3 regions of the Methylorubrum subtropicum genome follow, and region 1 is predicted to be linked to each of the others. Evidence: predicted binding sites of a transcription regulator. Region 1 holds the regulator's gene; each other region holds the start of a gene.
What was found. Region 1 encodes PhoB, which activates phosphate uptake and scavenging genes when phosphate is short. Its sites were predicted from a motif close to TGTCATNNANCTGTCAT; they were not measured.
Positions count from the first base shown of each region.

Region 2: the regulator PhoB is predicted to act here: its motif matches at 1,449-1,465, upstream of AAHG03_RS26765 (inorganic phosphate transporter).
Region 3: the regulator PhoB is predicted to act here: its motif matches at 1,540-1,556, upstream of AAHG03_RS04625 (UDP-2,3-diacylglucosamine diphosphatase).

Region 1 covers NZ_JBBXMW010000003.1:272,166-275,436, forward strand. Annotated here, with positions in the region: gene pstB (phosphate ABC transporter ATP-binding protein PstB) at 1-654, shown strand, start outside; gene phoU (phosphate signaling complex protein PhoU) at 722-1,435, shown strand; gene phoB (phosphate regulon transcriptional regulator PhoB) at 1,615-2,319, shown strand; gene AAHG03_RS06210 (carbohydrate porin) at 2,481-3,271, opposite strand, start outside.
Region 2 covers NZ_JBBXMW010000043.1:1,271-4,541, reverse strand. Annotated here, with positions in the region: gene AAHG03_RS26775 (RsmB/NOP family class I SAM-dependent RNA methyltransferase) at 1-1,124, opposite strand, end outside; gene AAHG03_RS26770 (DUF1674 domain-containing protein) at 1,221-1,427, shown strand; gene AAHG03_RS26765 (inorganic phosphate transporter) at 1,530-3,158, shown strand; gene AAHG03_RS26760 (CorA family divalent cation transporter) at 3,159-3,271, shown strand, end outside.
Region 3 covers NZ_JBBXMW010000002.1:366,023-369,293, reverse strand. Annotated here, with positions in the region: gene AAHG03_RS04630 (glycosyltransferase family 4 protein) at 1-676, opposite strand, end outside; gene AAHG03_RS04625 (UDP-2,3-diacylglucosamine diphosphatase) at 679-1,494, opposite strand; gene AAHG03_RS04620 (aminotransferase class V-fold PLP-dependent enzyme) at 2,117-3,271, shown strand, end outside.

The DNA of each region.
Region 1 (3,271 bases):
CTGATCGGCCCCTCGGGCTGCGGCAAGTCCACCCTGCTGCGCACCTTCAACCGCATCTACAGCCTCTATCCCGAGCAGCGCGCGGAAGGGCAGATCCTGCTCGACGGCCAGAACGTGCTCGACCCGAAAATCGATCTCAACGAGCTGCGCTCGCGGGTCGGCATGGTGTTCCAGAAGCCGACGCCGTTCCCGATGTCGATCTACGACAACGTTGCCTTCGGCCTGCGCCTCTACGAGAAGCTGCCCAAGGCCGAGCTGGACGTCCGCGTCGAGGAGTCCCTGCGCAAGGCCGCCCTGTGGGACGAGGTGAAGGACAAGCTCAAGCAGTCCGGCATGGGCCTGTCCGGCGGCCAGCAGCAGCGTCTCTGCATCGCCCGCACCGTGGCCCAGCGCCCGGAGGTCATCCTGTTCGACGAGCCGACCTCGGCGCTGGACCCGATCTCCACCGGCCGCATCGAGGAGCTGATCGAGCAGCTGCGCTCCGAGTTCACGATCGTCATCGTGACCCACAACATGCAGCAGGCCGCCCGCATCTCGCAGTTCACCGCGTTCATGTATCTCGGCGAGCTGATCGAGTTCGACGCGACCTCGAAGATCTTCATGAACCCGGCCAAGCGCCAGACCCAGGACTACATCACCGGCCGCTTCGGCTGATCCGTCCCCACTTCGTGTCGTGACGCGTTCGTCGCGACGGATCGGCTCCACCGGAGAGTTCGAGATCATGCCCGAGCATATCGTTTCCTCCTACGACAACGACCTCGAGAACCTGCGCCGCTCCATCGCCGAGATGGGCGGCGTCGCGGAGAAGATGCTGGCGGAAGCCACCGAGGCGCTGGTGCGCCGCGACACCACTTTGGCCCAGGCCGTCATCGTCGCCGACAAGCGCCTCGACACGCTCCAGCGCGAGATCGAGGAGCGCTCGGTGCTGCTCATCGCCCGGCGCCAGCCGCTCGCCATCGACCTGCGCGAGACCATTTCCGGCATCCGCGTCGCGGGCGACCTCGAGCGGATCGGCGATCTCGCCAAGAACATCGCCAAGCGCGTCGTCGCGATCAGCGATCAGGCCCAGCCGCAGAAGATCGTGCTCGGCGTGCAACACATGAGCGACCTCGTGCAAGAGCAGCTCAAGAACGTGCTCGACGCCTATGCCAGCCGCGACACGGCCGCCGCCCACGACGTGTGGGAGCGGGACGGCGCCATCGACGCGCTCTACAACTCGCTGTTCCGCGAACTCCTGACCTATATGATGGAGGACCCGCGCAACATCTCGTTCTGCACGCACCTGCTGTTCTGTGCCAAGAACGTCGAGCGCATCGGCGACCACACCACCAACGTCGCCGAGACGATCCAGTATCTCGCCACCGGCGAGGTGCCGACGACCGAGCGCCCGAAGAACGACGCCTCGAACTACGCCACCGTCCAGCCGGGCGCCTGAGTAGACTTGAACCTGCCTGGTCTTCGCGCGACCCGTGTATCGGCGCGCGCGGGGGCCGACGTGAGACGCTGTTTGCAGGGTAGACTTGGCGCGCGGGACTGGATTCCCGCGCGCGCCTCGGTCACCGTTGCGGTGATCGGAGAGGTTCTCGGCAAACCATGCGAATGGGACAACGTTCGATGACGAGCGCGCGCATCCTGATCGTCGAGGACGAGGAATCGCTGACCATGCTGCTGCGCTACAACCTCGAAGCCGAGGGCTTCGTGGTGGACGTGGCGGTCCGCGGCGACGAGGCGGACCTTCGCCTGCACGAGACCACCCCCGACCTCGTCCTGCTTGACTGGATGGTGCCCGGCCTCTCGGGAATCGAGCTGTGCCGCCGCATCCGCGCCCGCCGCGAGACCGAGCGGCTGCCGGTGATCATGCTGACCGCCCGTGGCGAGGAGGCCGACCGGGTCCGCGGCCTCTCGACGGGGGCCGACGACTACGTGGTCAAGCCGTTCTCGGTGCCGGAGCTTCTGGCCCGCGTGCGCTCGCTCCTGCGCCGCTCCAAGCCCGCTCATGTGGCCGACATGCTGACCGCGGGCGACATCGAGCTCGACCGGGTGAGCCACCGCATCCGCCGCCAGGGCCGCGAGATCCATCTCGGGCCGACCGAGTTCAAGCTGCTCGAATACCTGATGCAGAGCCCCGGCCGCGTCTTCTCCCGCGAGCAACTGCTCGACGGCGTGTGGGGCCACGACGTCTACATCGACGAGCGCACCGTCGACGTCCATGTCGGCCGCCTGCGCAAGGCCATCAACCGCCCCCGCCAGAGCGACCCGATCCGCACCGTGCGGGGTTCGGGGTATTCGTTCGACGAGATGTTCGCGGTCGCCGATTAGTTTTTTGCAAGTATCCTCCCACCCAACCCCCTCATCCTGAGGTGCGAAGCGTAGCGTAGCCTCGAAGGAGGGCTCCAGGAATCGCGCGCGAACTGGAGCCCTCCTTCGAGGCCGCTGCGCGGCACCTCAGGATGAGGGGGATGGGTGGGACGAGCGGACGCTCAATAGTTCACCGTCGCCCGCAACCCGATCACCGTCGCATTGCGGATGCGCCGCCCGCTGGCATCCGGCAAACCACCGCCGGGGCGCATCACGTATTGCAGGTCCGGCTGGAGCGTGAAGCCCGGCACGATCTCGGCCTGATAGGTCGCCTCGATTACCGTCTCGCTGCTGCGGATCGGGCCCGTCCCGGTGCCGAGGATGACGGCGTCGCGGTCGAAGCCGCGGGCAGCCGGGGAAATGCGCGAGTGGATCACGCCGAGGCCCGCGGTGTCGTTGGGGCGCCCCGGGATCAGCCCCTTGTAGGCCACGCCGGCATCCACGTAGAGGTCGATCAGGTTGCGGTCTCCGGGCACCGCTGACAGCCGGACGAAGGCCGAAGCGCCCTCCCCCGGCGCGCCGGGCTCGTTGAAGATCGTCTGGTCGAGGATGGCGTAGACGCCGCTGTCGCCGCGAAAGCGCCGGGCGATGCCGCTGGCCTCGGGGTCGGCGAGCAGCCGCCCCTGCACGCTGTCGAGCCGCGGGCTGTCGAAGCGGCCGAAATGATGCCACGCGCCGAGCGTCGCCGTGCCGGGCAGGCCCGTGGTGCCGGGCAGCGACGGGTAGGCGTAGGCCGCCTCGCCGATCAGCAGCGCCGGATCGTTGACGCGGAAATCCGTGCCGTGGCGGTTGCGTCGCTGCGGATCGGTGCCGTCGTCGACGCGTGGCGTGCCGGCCGGGTCGCCGTTGAAGATCGCGGCTTGGAACGAAAGGGCGTCGGTCGGCACGTATTTCATCCGGATCGCCGGGGTGG
Region 2 (3,271 bases), on a different contig from region 1:
CGCCCGCCCGGAATCGTCAGCCGCGCCGCCTTGTCGAGCAGGCGGCGCTGGAGGCCGGCGAGGCGGATGATGTCGGCCTCGCTCTTGGTCCAGGCGACGTCGGGATGGCGGCGGATCGTGCCGGTCGCCGAGCACGGCGCGTCGAGGAGCACCGCGTCGAACGGCTTGTCCTCCGGCAGATCGAGGGCGTCGGCGGTGACGATTTCCGCCGACAGCTTCAGCCGCTCCAGGTTGCGTTGCAGGCGCTCCAGCCGGGCCGCCGAGCGATCGACGGCGGTGACGTGGGCCCCCGCGGCGGCAACCTGAGCGGTCTTTCCGCCCGGCGCGGCGCAGAGGTCGGCGACCCGCTCGCCCGGTTGCGGCGCCAGCAACCGTACGGGGAGCGCGGCGGCGGCGTCCTGCACCCACCACGCGCCCTCGTCGTAGCCCGGCAACCCGGCCACAGCCTCGCGGCCTTCGAGGCGCAGCGAGCCGAGCGCGAGCCGGCGCCCGCCGAGTTTTTCAGCCCAGGCCTCCGCATCGTCCCGCACGGTCACGTCGAGCGCCGCGCCTTCGAGATGCGCGGCGGCGATCTTTTGGGCAGCTTCCTCGCCGTAGGTGGCGATCCAGCGCTTCGCGAGCCAGTCCGGCGTGTTGCGCGCCAGCGGATCGGACTCGGCGGCGCGGATGTCGTCGCGCTCGCGGACGATTCGGCGGAGCACCGCGTTCACCAGCGGCGCGAGATGCGTGAGCTGCGGATCGGCCTTGGCGAGGCGCACCGAGAGATCGACGGCGGCGTGGTCCGCCACCGCGAGGTCGAGGATCTGGGCCGAGCCGGTCACCAGCAGGGCCAGCAGGTCCGTCTTCTGCGGCAGGCCATCGCGCAGGCGCTCTTCGAGCGCCGCGGTGAGGAAGCCGAGCCGCCGGAAGCTCGCCGTGGCGATGGCGCGGGCGAGCGCGGCGTCGCCCGGCTCCAGGTTCAGGCCGCGCCCGGATTGTGCCAGCGCATCCTCCAGCGCCAGCCCGCGGGCGGGCCCGAGCAGGGTCGCGACGGCGGTGGCCGCCGCGCGCCGCGCCGCGAGGCCGGGGATCGAGGGATCGATGGGCGGCGGGGTCGGGTTGCGATGGGTCGGTCTCGGTGCCACGCTTTCGGCCGTTCTCGGATGCGGAAAAACAAGGGGGGCTCGCCCCGAACCCGACGCACTCCCATCTGAGAGCGGCAGATGCAAGGAAAGACGGATATGAGCGACGACGCGACCGAGCCGCGCGACACCCGGACCTTGAGCCCGGCGGCGCAGCGGGCGCTGACGGAGGCCGCCGAGCGCCGCGCCGCCATCGACGCCCGCGCCGCCGAGATCGCCAAGCAGCCGGAGCGGAAGGGCCGCGGCGGCCTGGAGCCGGTGCGCTACACCGATTGGGAAGTGAAGGGCCTCGCCTCCGACTTCTGAGGCACGGCCCTGGCCGCTTTCCGTCATCAGACTGTCGTAGAGCGCAGGTGAGGCTCCCTACGTGCGGAGATCGACCCTTAATCCGCACGGGGAGAGATCGGCATGGCGGGATCGTCGGTGCAGGGCCTGGGCGTCGCCCAGCCCTCCGCGGAGCGGCGCGGGCGGCCCGACTTGGAGAAGGGCCATCCCCTCCCTCTGCTGATCGCCATCGTGGCGGCGCTCCTCGCAGCGCTCGCCTACGTGGCCTTCAGCATCCACGAGGATGTCGCGGCCACCGGCACCCGCATCACCACCTACCTCCCCTACATCCTGCTGTTCGTGGCGCTCACGATCGCGCTCGGCTTCGAGTTCGTGAACGGCTTCCACGACACCGCCAACGCGGTGGCGACCGTGATCTACACCCACGCGATGCCGCCGGGCGTCGCGGTGGTCTGGTCGGGCTTCTTCAACTTCCTCGGCGTGCTCGTCTCGTCGGGCGCCGTCGCCTTCGGCATCGTCAGTCTGCTGCCGGTGGAGCTGATCCTGCAGGTCGGCTCGGGTGCGGGCTTCGCCATGGTGTTCGCGCTGCTGATCGCCGCGATCCTTTGGAACCTCGGCACCTGGGCGCTCGGCCTGCCGGCCTCCTCCTCGCACACGCTGATCGGCTCGATCATCGGCGTGGGCGCGGCCAATGCGCTGATGCACGGTCGCTCCGGCACTTCGGGCGTCGATTGGTCGAAGGCCACCGAGATCGGCTGGTCTCTGCTGCTCTCGCCGCTGGTCGGCTTCCTCGCCGCGGGCGCCCTGCTGCTGACGCTGCGAACACTCGTAAAGAACCCGGCCCTCTACGCCGAACCCGACGCCAAGGCGCCGCCGCCCCTGTGGATCCGCGGCCTGCTGATCGCGACCTGCACCGGCGTGTCCTTCGCCCACGGCTCCAACGACGGACAGAAGGGCATGGGGCTGATCATGCTGATCCTGATCGGCACGGTGCCGACCGCCTATGCCCTCAACCGGGCGCTGCCGGACTCCTCGGTGGCGCAGTTCCGCCAGACCTCGGAGGCCGCCTCCAAGGTGGTGGCTGCCAAAGCCGCGGGCTACGACATCATCGGCGATCCCCGGCCCGCAGTGACGGCCTACGTCGCCGCGCAGAAGGTCGATGGCGGCACCTACCCGTCGCTCTCGGTGCTGATCCGCCAGATCGGCGAGTCCGTCGAGCGTTACGGCAGCCTCGCGCAGGTGCCGGCTGAGGCCGTCGGCAACACCCGCAACGACATGTACCTCGCCTCCGAAGCGATCCGCTTCCTCATGAAGGACAAGGAGAGCGAGCTGTCCCCGGCGGAGGCCGGCACGCTCAAGGCCTACAAGGGTCATCTCGACGAAGCGACGCGCTTCATTCCGACCTGGGTCAAGGTCGCGGTCGCCGTGGCGCTCGGACTCGGCACGATGGTCGGCTGGAAGCGCATCGTCGTCACCGTCGGCGAGCGCATCGGCAAGACCCACCTGACCTACGCGCAGGGCGCGTCCGCCGAACTCGTGGCCGCCACGACGATCGCGGCGGCCGACCTCTATGGCCTGCCGGTCTCGACCACGCACGTCCTCTCGTCGGGCGTCGCCGGCACCATGGCGGCCAACCGCTCCGGCCTGCAATTCGGGACGCTTCGCGCCCTGGCGCTGGCATGGCTGCTGACGCTGCCCGTGGCGATGCTGCTTGCCGGCACCCTCTACGTGCTGTTCTCCAAGCTGTTCTGAATGCGCTCCGAGACGATGCCGGAGACGCTGAGCATCCTCGCGCCCCTCCTGTGCGAGCCCTCAGTGCCGGGGCTGCTCTGGGCGATGCAGTTCGATGCCGCCGGCCGCGGGCG
Region 3 (3,271 bases), on a different contig from region 1:
CGTCGGGCGCCATCGCCTGGAGGCGCGCCCGGTCCGGCCCGCCGCCGACCACCACCTTCGTGCCCGGCAGATCGAGGCTGAGGAAGGCGGAAAGATTCTTCTCGACCGCGAGCCGCCCGACCGAGAGGAAGATCGGCCGGGGTAGCCCCGGAAACGCATCCCCGTCGCGGGGGCGGAACAGCTCGGTATCAACGCCGCGGGTCCAGCGCATCAGCCCGGCAAAGCCGCGGGCGGACAATTCCCGCTCCAGCGAGGGCGTGCTCACCATGGTGCCGCTGCCCGCCGCATGGAAGCGGCGCAGCCACGCGTAGCTCCAGGCCTCGGGCACGGGGGCGCGGGCGGCGAGGTATTCGGGGAAGCGGGTGTGGTAGCTCGTGGTGAAGGCCTGCCCCCGCCGCAGGCAGGCGCCGCGCACGGCGTGGCCGATCGGCCCTTCGGTGGCGATGTGGACATGCGTCGGCGCCAGCCGGTCCCAGCGGGCGAGCACGCGCCCCGCCGTGACGAGCGAGAGCCGGATCTCGGAATAGCCCGGCATCGGCACGCTCGCGAAGTCGGCGGGCGTCAGCAGCACCGTCTCGACGCCGAGCGCGCTGCCGGCCTCGGTCATGCGCTCGATCGAGCGCACCACGCCGTTGACCTGCGGGTGCCACGCGTCGGTGGCGATGAGCAGGCGCATCGTCAGGCGACGGCGCGGGGGAGGGCGGCCGGCTCGTAGGCCTCCGCCGCGCCGCGCTGGCGCAGCAGGGTGGGGTAGTGCAGCACCTCCATCCGGCCGTCGTAATGCTCGACGATGCCGGTGCAGGATTCCACCCAGTCGCCGGTGTTGAGGTAGGTCAGGCCGTCGATCTGGCGGTGGGCGGCGTGGTGGATGTGGCCGCAGATCACGCCGTCGGCGCCCTGGCGCTTGGCTTCCGCCGACAGGAAGGTCTCGAACTGGCCGATGAAGTTGACCGCGTTCTTCACCTTCAGCTTGGCCCAGGCCGAGAGCGACCAGTAGGGCAGGCCGAGCCGCCGCCGGACGCGGTTGACCACGGTGTTGACGGCGAGCGCCGAGGTGTAGGCCCAGTCGCCCAGATGCGCGAGCCACTTCGAATGGCGCACCACCATGTCGAACTGGTCGCCGTGGATGACGAGGTAGCGCTTCCCGTCCGCCGCCTCGTGGATGCGGCTCTCGGCGATCTCCACCCCGCCGAAGGTCATGCCGATATAGTCGCGCAGGAACTCGTCGTGGTTGCCCGGCACGTAGACGACGTGGGCGCCCTTGCGCACCTTGCGCAGCATCTTCTGCACCACGTCGTTGTGGCCTTGAGGCCAGTACCAGCCCGAGCGCAGCTGCCAGCCGTCGACGATGTCGCCGACGAGGTAGATCGTGTCGGCATCGACGTCGCGCAGGAAGTCGAGCAGCAGGGCCGCCTGGCAGCCCTTCGTGCCGAGATGCAGATCGGACAGGAACAGCGTCCGAACGCGGATGGTGGTCTCCGGATCCTGTGACACCAGCGCCTCCGGCCTCGCGAACGGCCAGAGCCAAAACCCAATCCGATCTCAGTTTGATGACGGCGGCGAACGCAGGCGTGCAGGATCGTGCCGTTTGGCCGCACCGCAGCAAGACCGGCCCGGCGGCCTGCGTGCGGTGCACCTGACTGCCGTGCATACGAAAATCTTTTTGTTTTTCAGTTCAGTTTTTTCGGTTTTGCATCTTCGGCCGGGGGGCGCATAACGGCGGCCAAGGTGATCTGCCGCGCGCGGGCCGTCGAGGCTCGCGCGGGACACGCCCGGCAGAGGCGTAAGGGTCACCGCGGACGGGATGGGGACGCCGACGACTATCAGCGGGAGCGCGCTTGAATGCGCCGCGAGGCTGACGCATCGAGGGTTCGGTTCTTTCGGAGGCGACCGGCGTGTCTGCACGCGCCGCGACGCGGGCGGGATCACAGCCGCTTCGCCGCTCCGGGCCGGTCGACGATCCGACATCGCAGAGTGACGGTCGCTTGCGGCGGACGCATCCCGCGCGCCGCGGGGCCGACGACGTTTCGCGGCGGGCGTTCGCCCGCCATCCGAATCTAAGCGGGCACGCGGCCACTGAAGGCCGGCTCGCAGGTTTCAAGCGGAGGAGACATTCATGGCGGCAACGAGACGTCCGGGACGCAACCACCTGTTCGTTCCCGGCCCGACCAACATCCCGGACCGTGTCCAGCGCGCGATGCTCGTGCCGTCCGAGGACCACCGCTCGGTCGATTTCCCGAACCTGACGAAGCCGCTGTTCGAGGACACCAAGAAGGTGTTCGGCTCGACCGACGGCACCATCATCCTGTTCCCGGCCTCCGGCACCGGCATCTGGGAATCGGCCCTGACCAACACGCTGGCGCGCACCAACAAGGTGCTGGCCGCGCGGTTCGGCCAGTTCAGCCACCTGTGGATCGACATGGCCCAGCGCATCGGCCTGGACGTGATCGTGCAGGAGGAGGAGTGGGGCACCGGCGCCGATCCGGACAAGATCGAGCAGGCCCTGCGCGAGGACCGCAATCACGAGATCAAGGCCGTGATGGTGGTCCACAACGAGACCGCCACCGGCGTCACCTCGGACATCGGCGCCGTGCGCAAGGCGATCGACGCCGCCGGCCACCCGGCCCTGCTGTTCGTCGACGGCGTGTCCTCGATCGCCTCGCTGCCGTTCAAGATGGACGAGTGGAAGGTCGATTGCGCCATCGCCGGCTCGCAGAAGGGCCTGATGCTGCCGGCCGGCCTCGGCGTGATCTGCATCAGCCCGAAGGCGCTCAAGGCCTCCGAGGCGCTTCGCGGCCACAACGACCGTCTCGCCCATGTCTACTTCGACTGGCAGGACATGATGAAGCAGAACCCGGCCGGGTACTTCCCCTACACCCCGTCGGTGCCGCTGCTCTACGGCCTGCGCGAGGCGCTCGCCTGCCTGTTCGAGGAAGGCCTGGAGAACGTCTACCACCGCCATCACGTGCTCGGCGAGGCGACCCGCCAGGCCGTCGCGGCGTGGGGTCTCAAGACCTGCGCCAAGGAGCCGAAGTGGAACTCGGACACCGTCACGGCCATCCTCGTGCCGGAGGGCGTGGACGGTGCCAAGATCATCAAGCACGCCTACGAGCGCTACAACCTCGCGCTCGGTGCCGGCCTGTCCCAGGTCGCCGGCAAGGTGTTCCGCATCGGCCACGTCGGTGACCTGAACGAGTTGTCGCTGCTCGGCGCCATCGCGGGTGCCGAGATGTCGCTCATCGACAACGGCGTGAACGTGACCCCCGGCTCG